Regions from separate parts of the Arthrobacter sp. 10T416 genome, predicted to be linked through region 3. Evidence: riboswitches for the same ligand, from Rfam matches in the RefSeq annotation. Region 3 holds a riboswitch; each other region holds the start of a gene.
The links. Region 3 has a riboswitch for thiamine pyrophosphate ahead of thiD (bifunctional hydroxymethylpyrimidine kinase/phosphomethylpyrimidine kinase). Riboswitches for the same ligand answer to the same signal wherever they lie in the genome.
Positions count from the first base shown of each region.

Region 1: it holds a riboswitch for thiamine pyrophosphate, as region 3 does, so the genes downstream of both, AC1DBE_RS06150 (ECF transporter S component) here and thiD (bifunctional hydroxymethylpyrimidine kinase/phosphomethylpyrimidine kinase) in region 3, are expected to answer to the same signal.
Region 2: it holds a riboswitch for thiamine pyrophosphate, as region 3 does, so the genes downstream of both, thiO (glycine oxidase ThiO) here and thiD (bifunctional hydroxymethylpyrimidine kinase/phosphomethylpyrimidine kinase) in region 3, are expected to answer to the same signal.

Region 1 is NZ_JBFTHI010000003.1:202,070-205,332, reverse strand. It holds gene AC1DBE_RS06170 (MrpF/PhaF family protein) at 1-210, shown strand, start outside; gene mnhG (monovalent cation/H(+) antiporter subunit G) at 200-595, shown strand; gene AC1DBE_RS06160 (DUF4235 domain-containing protein) at 627-890, opposite strand; gene AC1DBE_RS06155 (heme-degrading domain-containing protein) at 932-1,471, opposite strand; TPP riboswitch at 1,626-1,765, shown strand; gene AC1DBE_RS06150 (ECF transporter S component) at 1,835-2,467, shown strand; gene AC1DBE_RS06145 (ABC transporter ATP-binding protein) at 2,481-3,263, shown strand, end outside.
Region 2 is NZ_JBFTHI010000002.1:233,920-237,182, forward strand. It holds gene AC1DBE_RS04940 (thiazole synthase) at 1-66, opposite strand, end outside; gene thiS (sulfur carrier protein ThiS) at 72-308, opposite strand; gene thiO (glycine oxidase ThiO) at 305-1,555, opposite strand; TPP riboswitch at 1,546-1,663, opposite strand; gene thiE (thiamine phosphate synthase) at 1,690-2,394, shown strand; gene AC1DBE_RS04960 (ferritin-like fold-containing protein) at 2,395-3,066, opposite strand; gene AC1DBE_RS04965 (RNB domain-containing ribonuclease) at 3,107-3,263, shown strand, end outside.
Region 3 is NZ_JBFTHI010000001.1:594,995-598,257, forward strand. It holds gene rplU (50S ribosomal protein L21) at 1-13, opposite strand, end outside; gene thiD (bifunctional hydroxymethylpyrimidine kinase/phosphomethylpyrimidine kinase) at 382-1,983, opposite strand; TPP riboswitch at 1,973-2,070, opposite strand; gene AC1DBE_RS02720 (Rne/Rng family ribonuclease) at 2,188-3,263, opposite strand, start outside.

The DNA.
Region 1 (3,263 bases), on a different contig from region 3:
ATCGCGCGCGGGCCCTCGCTGCTGGACCGGGTGCTGGCCGCGGACGTCCTGCTGGCCATCCTCGGCGCGGCGCTCTGCATCGACATGGCCGTCAACCGGCACCTGAACAACCTGATGCTGCTCGTGGCCATCTCCATCATCGGCTTCGTCGGCTCGGTGACGGTGGCACGGTTCGTGGCGGACCGGAGGAAGCAGCCCAATGAATCCTGAGACGAGCTCCGTGGATACCGTGATCGACGCAGTCTCTGCCGTCTTTATGGTGGTGGGGGCGCTCATGTCCCTCGGCGCCGCGATCGGCCTGCTGCGCTTCCCGGACCTGATGAGCCGGATGCACGCCGCCACCAAGCCGCAGGTACTGGGGCTGTTCCTGCTGCTGTGCGCCGTCGGGCTGCAGATGCGCACATGGTGGGTGTGGCCGGTGCTGGTGGTCGCGTGGATCTTCCAGCTGCTCACGGTGCCGGTCTCGGCCCACATGGTGGGCCGGGCCGGCTACCGGACCAAGCACCTGCACCCGGAACTGCTCAGCGCCGACGAGCTCGAAGCCGTGGTGCAGCAGGCGGCCGGGAAACGCGGGTTCACCGACGACGGCGAGTGACGCCGGGCGGTGTGCCCATAGCGGTGTGCCCTTAGACGATGTCCTGGGTCTTGGCGAAGCGGCTGATGGCGCGCTGGGTGCCGCGGTTGGCGAGGACCTGGATGATGGCGCTGACCGAAGCGGAGATCAGCGCGAACGTCAGGGCCTGGCGCAGGGTGGTGGGGACGTCGTCGTCGTGGCCCTTCGGCGGCTTGTTGCCGGTGGTCTTCTCCCACGCGGTGTCGACCAGCTTGGTCCCGACGAAACCGGCGACGAGGCTGATGCCGGTGCCGAGCAACTTGATGAGGATGTTCATGCGTCGTACTCCTTGCGGGCGGAAACAGGGCTCCCCCTAGCCTAGCGTCCCTGCCGTCCGAGGATTTCCGACAGCGCCTCGACCACCAGCTCATGGTCAGCCTTCTGCGGCAGGCCGGATACGGTGACCGTGCCGATCATTCCGGTTCCGCGCAGGTAGATCGGGAAGGAGCCGCCGTGGGCCGCGAATTCCAGCTGGTCGAACCAGGCGTTGTCCTCGATCCGCCGCCCGGACGCCCGCGCCCGCAGCCCCACGAGCAGGGACGGGACCTCGTACCGCACGGCCGTGCGCTGCTTGGCTTTGATCCAGCGGCCGTTGTCAGGGGTGGCGCCCTCCAGCGCCGCGTGGAAGAGCACCTGCTCGCCCTTGGTGATGTCGATGGCGATCGGATGGGAGCGCTCCCGGCCCAGTTCCACCAGGAGCAGCCCCAGGTCCAGGGCGTCGTCCTTGCTGAAGGACCGGAACTGGAGCTCCTCGATTTCGGTGAGGATGCGGCCGATGAGCTCCGCCAGGGAACCCGGCGGCTGGGGCTCCGCGGAATCGGGGTCGAAGTCGGGGGAAGGCGCTGGGGAGTCGGTCAAAGGAATCACCTTCCGTCAGTGGCGGCCGGGGCCCGGCCGCGGCTGCGGCCGATGCTCGCGATCTGAGCAGACTCTACCAAGCAGGCCGATCCCGGTCACCGGCTCGTGCGGGCGATCTGCCGGGTGTAAACTGAGCCAGCCCACAAGGGTGAATTGCATACGACAGGGGAGCGCCGCCGTCGGGCCTTCCGGAGCAGTCCGGAACCTTAGGTGGGCGCTGAGAGTGCGGACAGCCGCAGACCCTCGAACCTGATCCGGTTAGTACCGGCGCAAGGGAGTCGAGTTCTCAGGGTGCCCGGCACCCGCGGTGCAAACCGCGGCGCCACCGGAGCGCCCTCCCCTCCTGTACCTCAGGAGGAAGACATGACTGATATTTCTGCAAAGCAGACACTGACCGCGGGCAAATACACCTGGCGGGTGGTGGACATTGTGGTGGCGGCGTTGATCGCTGTTGCCGGCGGCGTAATTTTCTGGGCCTGGGACCAGGGCGCGAACGTGGTGACCACGCCGCTGAACGCGGTCTACCCGCCACTGACCGGGCTGTACGCCGGCGGGTGGATGATCCCCGCGATTCTGGGCATGCTGGTTATCCGCAAGCCGGGAGCGGCCGTGTTCTGCGAAACCGTAGCCGCCACGGGGGAGCTGATCATGGGCTCGCAGTACGGCGCGTCCGTGCTGTTCTCCGGCTTCCTGCAGGGCCTCGGCGCGGAGCTCATCTTCGCCGCGTTCCTCTATAAGCGGTTCAACCTGCCGGTCTCGCTGCTGGCCGGAGCGGGCGCCGGCCTGTTCTGCGGCCTGAACGACTCCTTCCTGCCCTGGGGCTGGAACATCGCGTACGAGACCGGTGACAAGCTCGCCTACATCATTTTCTGCGCCATCTCCGGGGCCGTGATCGCCGGCGCCCTGGCCTGGATCGCCACCCGCGGCCTGGCCCGGACCGGTGTGCTGGCTTCCTTCGCGTCCCGCAAGGCGGCAACGGAACCCGTGTTCTCCTAGGGCCCGGACACGTATGGGAACCCTCGACGACGTGCGCCCGGCTGCGGTCACCGCCCGCGGCTGGGGCTGGCGGCATGCCGGCCGCACCCGCCCGGCCGTGAGCGGCTTGGACCTGGACATCAGCCCCGGCGAACGCGTGCTGCTCCTGGGGCCGTCCGGCGCGGGAAAATCCACGCTGCTGCACGCCCTGGCGGGGGTGCTCGGCGACAGCGCCGGCGCGGGACCGGCCGCGGACTCCGAGGATTCGGACGAGACCGGCAGCCTGCTGATCGACGGCGCCCCGCCCCGGGCCCGGCGCGGCACGGCGGGCCTGGTCCAGCAGGACCCCGAAACCCAGGTGGTGCTCTCGCGGCTGGGTGACGACGTCGCCTTCGGCGCCGAGAACCTTTCCGTGCCCCCGGCGGAGATCTGGCGGCGGGTCGCGGAGGCGCTCGACGACGTCGGGCTGGCCGGCCTGCCGCTGCAGCACCCGACGTCCGCGCTCTCGGGCGGACAGAAGCAACGCCTGGCGCTCGCCGGGATCCTCGCCATGCGGCCCGGGCTGCTGCTGCTGGACGAACCCACGGCCAACCTCGACCCCGCGGGTGTCCTGGAAGTCCGCGACGCCGTGGCACGGTGCCTGGACCGGACCGGAGCCACGCTGGTGGTGGTGGAGCACCGGGTGGCCGTGTGGAAGGACCTCGTCGACCGGATCGTGGTGCTGCAGCCGGGCTCTGCCACGGAGCCGGCCGTGTTGTTGGACGGCGCCCCGGACCAGGTCCTGGCGCAGGCGAGGGACATGCTCATCGCTGCCGGG
Region 2 (3,263 bases), on a different contig from region 3:
GTCGACGCCGTCTACGGTCAGCAGGTCACGGCCTGGCTGGGCCTGGGTCAGTACGGTCTCTTCCATGGCGTTTATCCTCCCTGCACTGCGGTGACGAGTTCGACGTCGTCGCCCTCGGCGAGCGCCGTCGCGTGCCACTGGCTGCGCGGGACCACCTCGGCGTTGCGGGCGACCGCGACGCCGAGCTTCCGCCCGTCCGTGGCCTGGCCGTTGGCGGCAAGCGGCCGTCCGGTGACCCCGCTGACCAGGGCGCTGACGGTGGCGCCGTCGGCGACGGCGTGCTGTGCTCCGTTGAGCCTGATGTTCATGCTGGTGTCCTGTCTTTTGCTGGGAACTTATGGGCCGCGGCCTCCGGGCGGGGAAAGCGGTCGGGGCGGAACCGGGCCCAGCGCGGATCCGGCCGGCCGTCCAGCAACGCCTGGCAGATCGCCGCGGCGGCCGGAGTCAGCAGGACCCCGTGCCGGAAGAACCCGGTGGCGATGATCAGGCCCTCGATGTCAGGGCCATCCCCCGGACCGGCGACCCGCCCGATCAGCGGGGCGTTGTCCGGTGTGCCCGGCCGCGCCCGCGCTGTGGCTTCCAGCAGTTCGAGTTCGGCGACCGCCGGAAGAAGCTGCTGGGCGTCACGCAGGAGCTGGTAGACGCTGCCGGCCGAGACCGCGCTGGCGGTCGACGGTGCGTCCTCGCGCTGGGTCGCGCCGATCACCACCGTGCCGTCGTCCCGGGGCACGATGTACACCGGGACCCCGCGGACCAGCCCCCGGACCGTGGAGCCCAGCAAGGGACGGAGCCGGGGCGGCACCCGCAGCCTGAGGATGTCACCGTAGACGGGGCGCAGCGGCAGCACCAGCCCCTGCGGCAGGGCCTGCAGATCGGCTGCGCCGAGGCCGTTGGCCACGACCGTTTCGGTGGCACGGATATCTCCCCCGCCCTCCAGCCGGGCCCCGGCGACGCCGCCGTCCTCCCAGAGCAGGGCCGCCGCCCGGCTCGGCACGGCCACGAATTCCGGGTCGGCGGCCAGCAGACGCCCCATCCGTGCCAGCAGCCGCCGCGGGTCCACCTGGTGGTCGGCGGGGATGGCGAAGGCGCAGGAGATGCCGGGGCTCAGAAGGGGCTCCCGGGACCGTGCCTCCCGCACCGTCAGGGGGTCCACGGCGAGGCCGCACGCCAGCTGCACCTCCCGCAGGTCGGTGAGCGCCCGGCGGTCGGCGGCGTCCACGCCGACGGCGAGGGTCGGCGTCGTGCTGTAGCCGGTGCTGCCCGGCTGCGGGCCGCCGTCGGGCAGGTCCCCGGGCGCGCCGTCGGCCAGGCTGGCGGCGAAGGCCGGCCACAGCCTGGAGCCTTCGAGCATCAGGGCCAAGAGGTCTTCCTCCTGGTAGTGAAGTTCGCTGACCGGCGCCAGCATGCCGGCGGCGGCCCAGCTGGCGCCGCTGCCGGGGGCATCATCGATGAGGGCCACAGTCCGGCCGGAGCGGCGCGCTGCCCAGGCGATTCCGTGGCCGATCACTCCCCCGCCGATCACGGCGACGTCGTACGGTACGGCTGGTGGGGTCATGGTTTCCTTCCCTACGCCGGTACTAACCGGATCAGGTCAAGCGGTCGGCTCTGACGCCCTCTCAGCCCGGCGGCCGCGTACGGCCCGCGGGCTCCCGCGGTATGCGCCCAGTTTAGAGGAACTACGCTTGGGATATGAGCCAGGACCTGCACACCACCGCCCGCCTGTATCTGTGCACTGATGCACGGAAAGAGCGCGGGGACTTTGAAGATTTTGTCGACGCTGCCTTTGCCGGCGGGGTGGACATCATCCAGTTGCGGGACAAGTCGCTGGAGGCGGCCGAGGAACTGGAGCTCCTCGGGGTCCTGCACGCCACGGCGCAGCGGCACGGCCGGCTGTGGGCCGTCAATGACCGCGCCGACCTCGCCTCGCTGGCGGGTGCGCCGGTCTTCCACATGGGCCAGAAGGACATTCCGTTCACGGCGGCCCGCGACTTCCTGGGCAAGAACACGGTGATCGGCATGTCCACCCACACGCCGGACCAGGTGGACGCGGCCATCGCCGCCTCCCCGGGCCGGACCGGCTTGGACTACTTCTGCGTGGGGCCGGTCTGGGCGACGCCCACCAAGCCTGGCCGCGCCGCGGTCGGAACGGACCTGGTGCGGTACGCCGCCGCGGCTATCGGGCGGGCCTCGGAAGCCGGCGTCGGCAAGGTCTCCGGAGTGGTGCCGTGGTTCGCGATCGGCGGGATCGATCTGGGCAACGTGGAGCAGGTGGTCGACGCCGGGGCCCGCAGGATTGTGGTGGTCCGGGCGATCACCGAGGCCGCGGACCCGGCGGGCGCAGCGCGCGCCCTGCTCGCCGCGCTCGACGCCGGCGCGGATTCCGACGTCGGCTAGCTAGCCCGCGAGCCCCAGCCCGGACATCCGGCGGGAGTGCCCGGCGGCGAGTTCCGCGGTGAGCTCCCGGGCGAGCTCACCGGCCCGGGCCGGGTCCTCACCGGCCAGCCCGTCGAGGAACGCGTGGTCCACACTGACCCGTTGGGCCTGGGTGAGCGCCTCGCCGAGCAACCGCCGGGCCCACAGGGCCAGCCGGGAAGCCAGCCGCGGGTCATCGGCCAGCGCCGCCTTCAGCCGCTCCCGGAGCACGGCCGTCGCGTCGCCTGCGGACTGGACCTGCTCGATCAGACCGGCCGTGCCGGCGTCCACATAACCCGAAACCCGCCGGTAAAAGTCGGCGGAGACCGTGTCGATGACGTACGCCTTCATCAGTGACTCGTACCAGTCGGCGGGCCGGGTGCGCTCATGGAAGTGGTCCACCGAGGCCTGGAACGGCTGCATCGCCTCCTCCGCGTCCACGCCGAGTTCGGCCAGTTTCGCGCAGACCAGCTCGAAGTGCTGGAACTCGATGACGGCAAGGCGGCCCAGCACGGACCGGTCGTGCAGGGTGGGCGAATACCGGGCGTCGGAGGAGAGCCGTTCGAACGCCGACAACTCCCCGTAGGCCATAACGCCCAGCAGGTCCCTGCGGAAACGGTTGAAGCGGGCGGGCTCATCCGGGGAGGTGCTCATGCTTCAACACTAGCGGCGGAAATCGGGCTACCCTGATTCCGTGTCTCATCATCGCCTGACTCCGAGCGTCCGACAGCAGCAGAACCAGCTGGCCCAAGCGCTGAACGCGCTGCGCACCGTCCTGGAACTGCCGGGGCCGTTCCCGGCCGACGCGCTGCGGGACGCCGAGGCCGCCGTGGCCGGCCATGAGCTGCCCG
Region 3 (3,263 bases):
TCGCGTACACCACTTGGGGGACTCACTTCTCTCGACGTTTATTACTAGATTTGCGTGCGGAACCTGGGGCCACATTTTGTAGACCGGCTCACGCTGTGCCTCAACGCCGGTGGATTCCCCGGGGGAACCCATGAGCTATACCGTGGAAAGTCCTGCCCGGAGTGCGGGTGAACTGTTCATCAAGGTCATAACCCAAGTGTTGGCGTAAGCACCGAAGATCTAGACTACGCTAATTTTGCCTTCGGCCGCAAACGAGGCCGGCTCCGGAGAGTGATGCGTGACGGCCGCCACACCCCGTCCCCGAGGGGCTGGAGCGGTGCTGCCGCGGCGACTTCCGGAACCGCGCCCCATAATGTTACCGGCCGCAGGGCCGGGGCCGCGTCAGGCGTGCAGCCTCGGCGCGTCGAAGAACGCCACCTCGTAGTCGCAGGACTGCCGGAACGCCTCGGTCATGGCGGTCCGCTCCGACTCGGAGCCGCGCCGGGCCGCGGCATCGGTGTACCGGATTGCCTGCCGCGTAGCCTCGGCGAAGGCCTCGTCGGCGTAGGTGCGCAGCCACTCCGCGTAGGGGTGCTCGGCCGGCGCGCCGGCGTCGAGGTATTGCCTGTGCAAGGTTGCGCCCACCTCGGCGTAGAGCCAGAAACAAGGCAGCGCTGCCGCGGCCAGGACGCCGTAACTGCCCAGCGAGGCCGCGAGAAGATGGTCCACGTAGGCCTTGGTGACCGGGCCGGGCCGCGCCTCCCCCGCGCGTCCGGCCAGCCAGGTCCGGTGCAGCTCGGATTCGACCTCGAGGCACTGTTGCGCCGACCGGGCCCAGAAGAGCTGTTCCGCTTCCGACGGCGCCAGGGCGGCGGCGCGGGCCAGGACCCGAGAGTAGCCGTTGAGGTACAAGGCGTCCTGACGCAGGTAGTAGGCGAACTCGGTTTCGGGCAGGGCGCCGCTGGCCAGCCCCCGGATGAAGTCCAGGCCGTAGATAGCGTCCAGGCTGCCGGTGACGATCCCGTCGAGGCCCTCGGCGAAGTCGCCGTCAGCCGGCGGCCGGGCGCCGGTTACGTGGTGGAAGTGGTGCACCGGGCCGTTGCCGGTGCCAACTTCGAGGCGCCCGGCGTCCGCCAGCGCCCCCTGAAGCCACGGTTTGACTTCCCGCAGCGCCGCTTCCCAGTCCTGGCACCGGACCTGGGCGGTGGCCAGCGCCGAGGACAGGGAGCAGCCCGTACCGTGGCTGTTGCGGGTGGCGATCCGCTCACCGGGCACCTCCACGGTCTCCCCGCGGAGCACTCCCCCGGTGTTGACCAGCGCGTCCGGACAGGTGCCGCCATCGGGCAGGTGTCCGCCCTTGACCAGCACCGTGGTCCCGGTTCGCGCCGCGAGGCGTTTGCCCTGTTCCAACGCCCCGGCCCAGTCCCGGGCGATCGGTTCTCCGACCAGGATGGCGAGCTCGGCCAGGTTCGGGGTGATGAGGTGCGCCAGGGGCAGGAGGGACCTCAGGGCGTCCTCCGCGGATTCGCGGAGCAGCCTGTCGCCGCTGGTTGCCACCATGACCGGGTCCAGGACGACGACGGCGGGCCGCACCTTCTCGAGCCAGTCCCGGACGGCGGTAATCACCGCGGCGTCGCCGAGCATCCCGATTTTGACGGCGTCGATGGTGATGTCATCGCTGACAGCCTCGAGCTGGGCGGTGAGGAAGGAGGCCGGGGGCACGTGCACGGCCCGCACACCCCGGGTGTTTTGGGCGGTCAGGGCCGTGACGGCGGCCATCCCGTAGCCTCCGTTCGCCGCGATGCTCTTCAGGTCCGCCTGGATGCCGGCCCCGCCGGACGGGTCGGACCCGGCGATGGCCAGGACGCGGGGTATCCGGGCGGTAGCGGGCCGGGTATGGGCTGCCGCCCGGCCCGGGAACGCCGAATGCAGGATGGGGGCAGGGCGGGAGCGGTCCGGCTGGGCGGCCGGGGGCACGGTTACCTGCGGGGTGGTTGAAAGCATAAGACATCCCTTCGCCGGTGCTAACCGGACAGGTTCAACGGGTCTGGATCTCAGCCGGCTCGATGCGCGGCACCCCGTGTCAGTTCCCCAGCCTAGCCGCCCCGCAGCTCCGGGCCGTTAACGCACTCGCGGGCACCGTCCGGGCCCGACGTGATGTTACGTCGGGCCCGGACGATACCCGCGGGCGGTGGGGTTTTCCCGGGCCTAGAGCTCCGAGGCCGGTACGCCGACGCCGAGGATGACCGGTTCCGCAGCGGCGGACTTAGCGGCCGGCGTTGCCGGTTCCGGCGCCTTGGCCTCGTGGACGGAGACTGCTGCTACCGACGGTGCGTTCTCGCGCTGCTGCACGGACGTCTCGTTGGCGGCACCCTGGGCGCGGCTGGCGCTGCGGTTACGGCGGACCCGGCGGGGTGCCGTGCCGTCTGCCGAACCCGCAGGGGCCTGGTTGACGGGAGCCTTGGCAGCAGGCGCTGCTGCGGCCGGAGCCTTAGCCGCGGGGGCCTTGGCGGGCTCCTGGCGTGCCGGGGCCTGTTGGGCCGGGGCCTTGGCGGCCTCCTGGCGTGCCGGTGCCTGCTCTTCGCGGGTGCGGGTGCCTGGCGGCTGGATCCGGGCAGTGCGGGCCCGTCCCCGTCCCCGGGTGGCACGGGGCGACGCCGCTGGGGCCTCGTCGGCGGTCCCGGCCTCCGGAGTTTCGGCTGCAGCCGTCTCGACGGCAGGGGCAGCCGCCGCCGTCTGCGCACCGGACTCGGAGTCGCCCAGGCTCGCGAAAGCCTCGGTCAGCAGGTCCAGGGTCAGCGCCGGTTGCCGGGTTTCCTCGGCGTGCTCGACGAACGGCAGGGCGACCTGTTCGCCGCCGAAGGTCAGGACCGCGGCCGGACGTCCGGCGGCTTCCTCCGTCGAAGCGAGCTCTACCGCGGCATCGAGCGCGGCCTGCCGGGTGGCGGCGTCCGGCGCGGAATGCGCGTCGCCGTCGTGCAGGTGGGCGGCGTGCGCGGCGGCGGCGATGTTCGCCAGTGCCGCGCGGGTTGCCTCCGCCTTGGCGTGGCGTTCCGCTTCCGTCGGCTCGGGGTGGGCTGCAACGGCCGGCGTGGACGGCATGGCCTCGCCGTTCCCCTGGCCGCCCTTGCCGCGGCGACGCTTGCGCTCACTGCGGGCTGCAGGCTGGTGTTCGGTCCGCGGGACGTGGTGCTCAGCGGCGACGGTGTTGGCGCGGCGGTGCTCGACGGGTTCGTCGTGGGTGACGATGCCCCGGCCGGCACACGCTTCGCACTGCTCGCCGA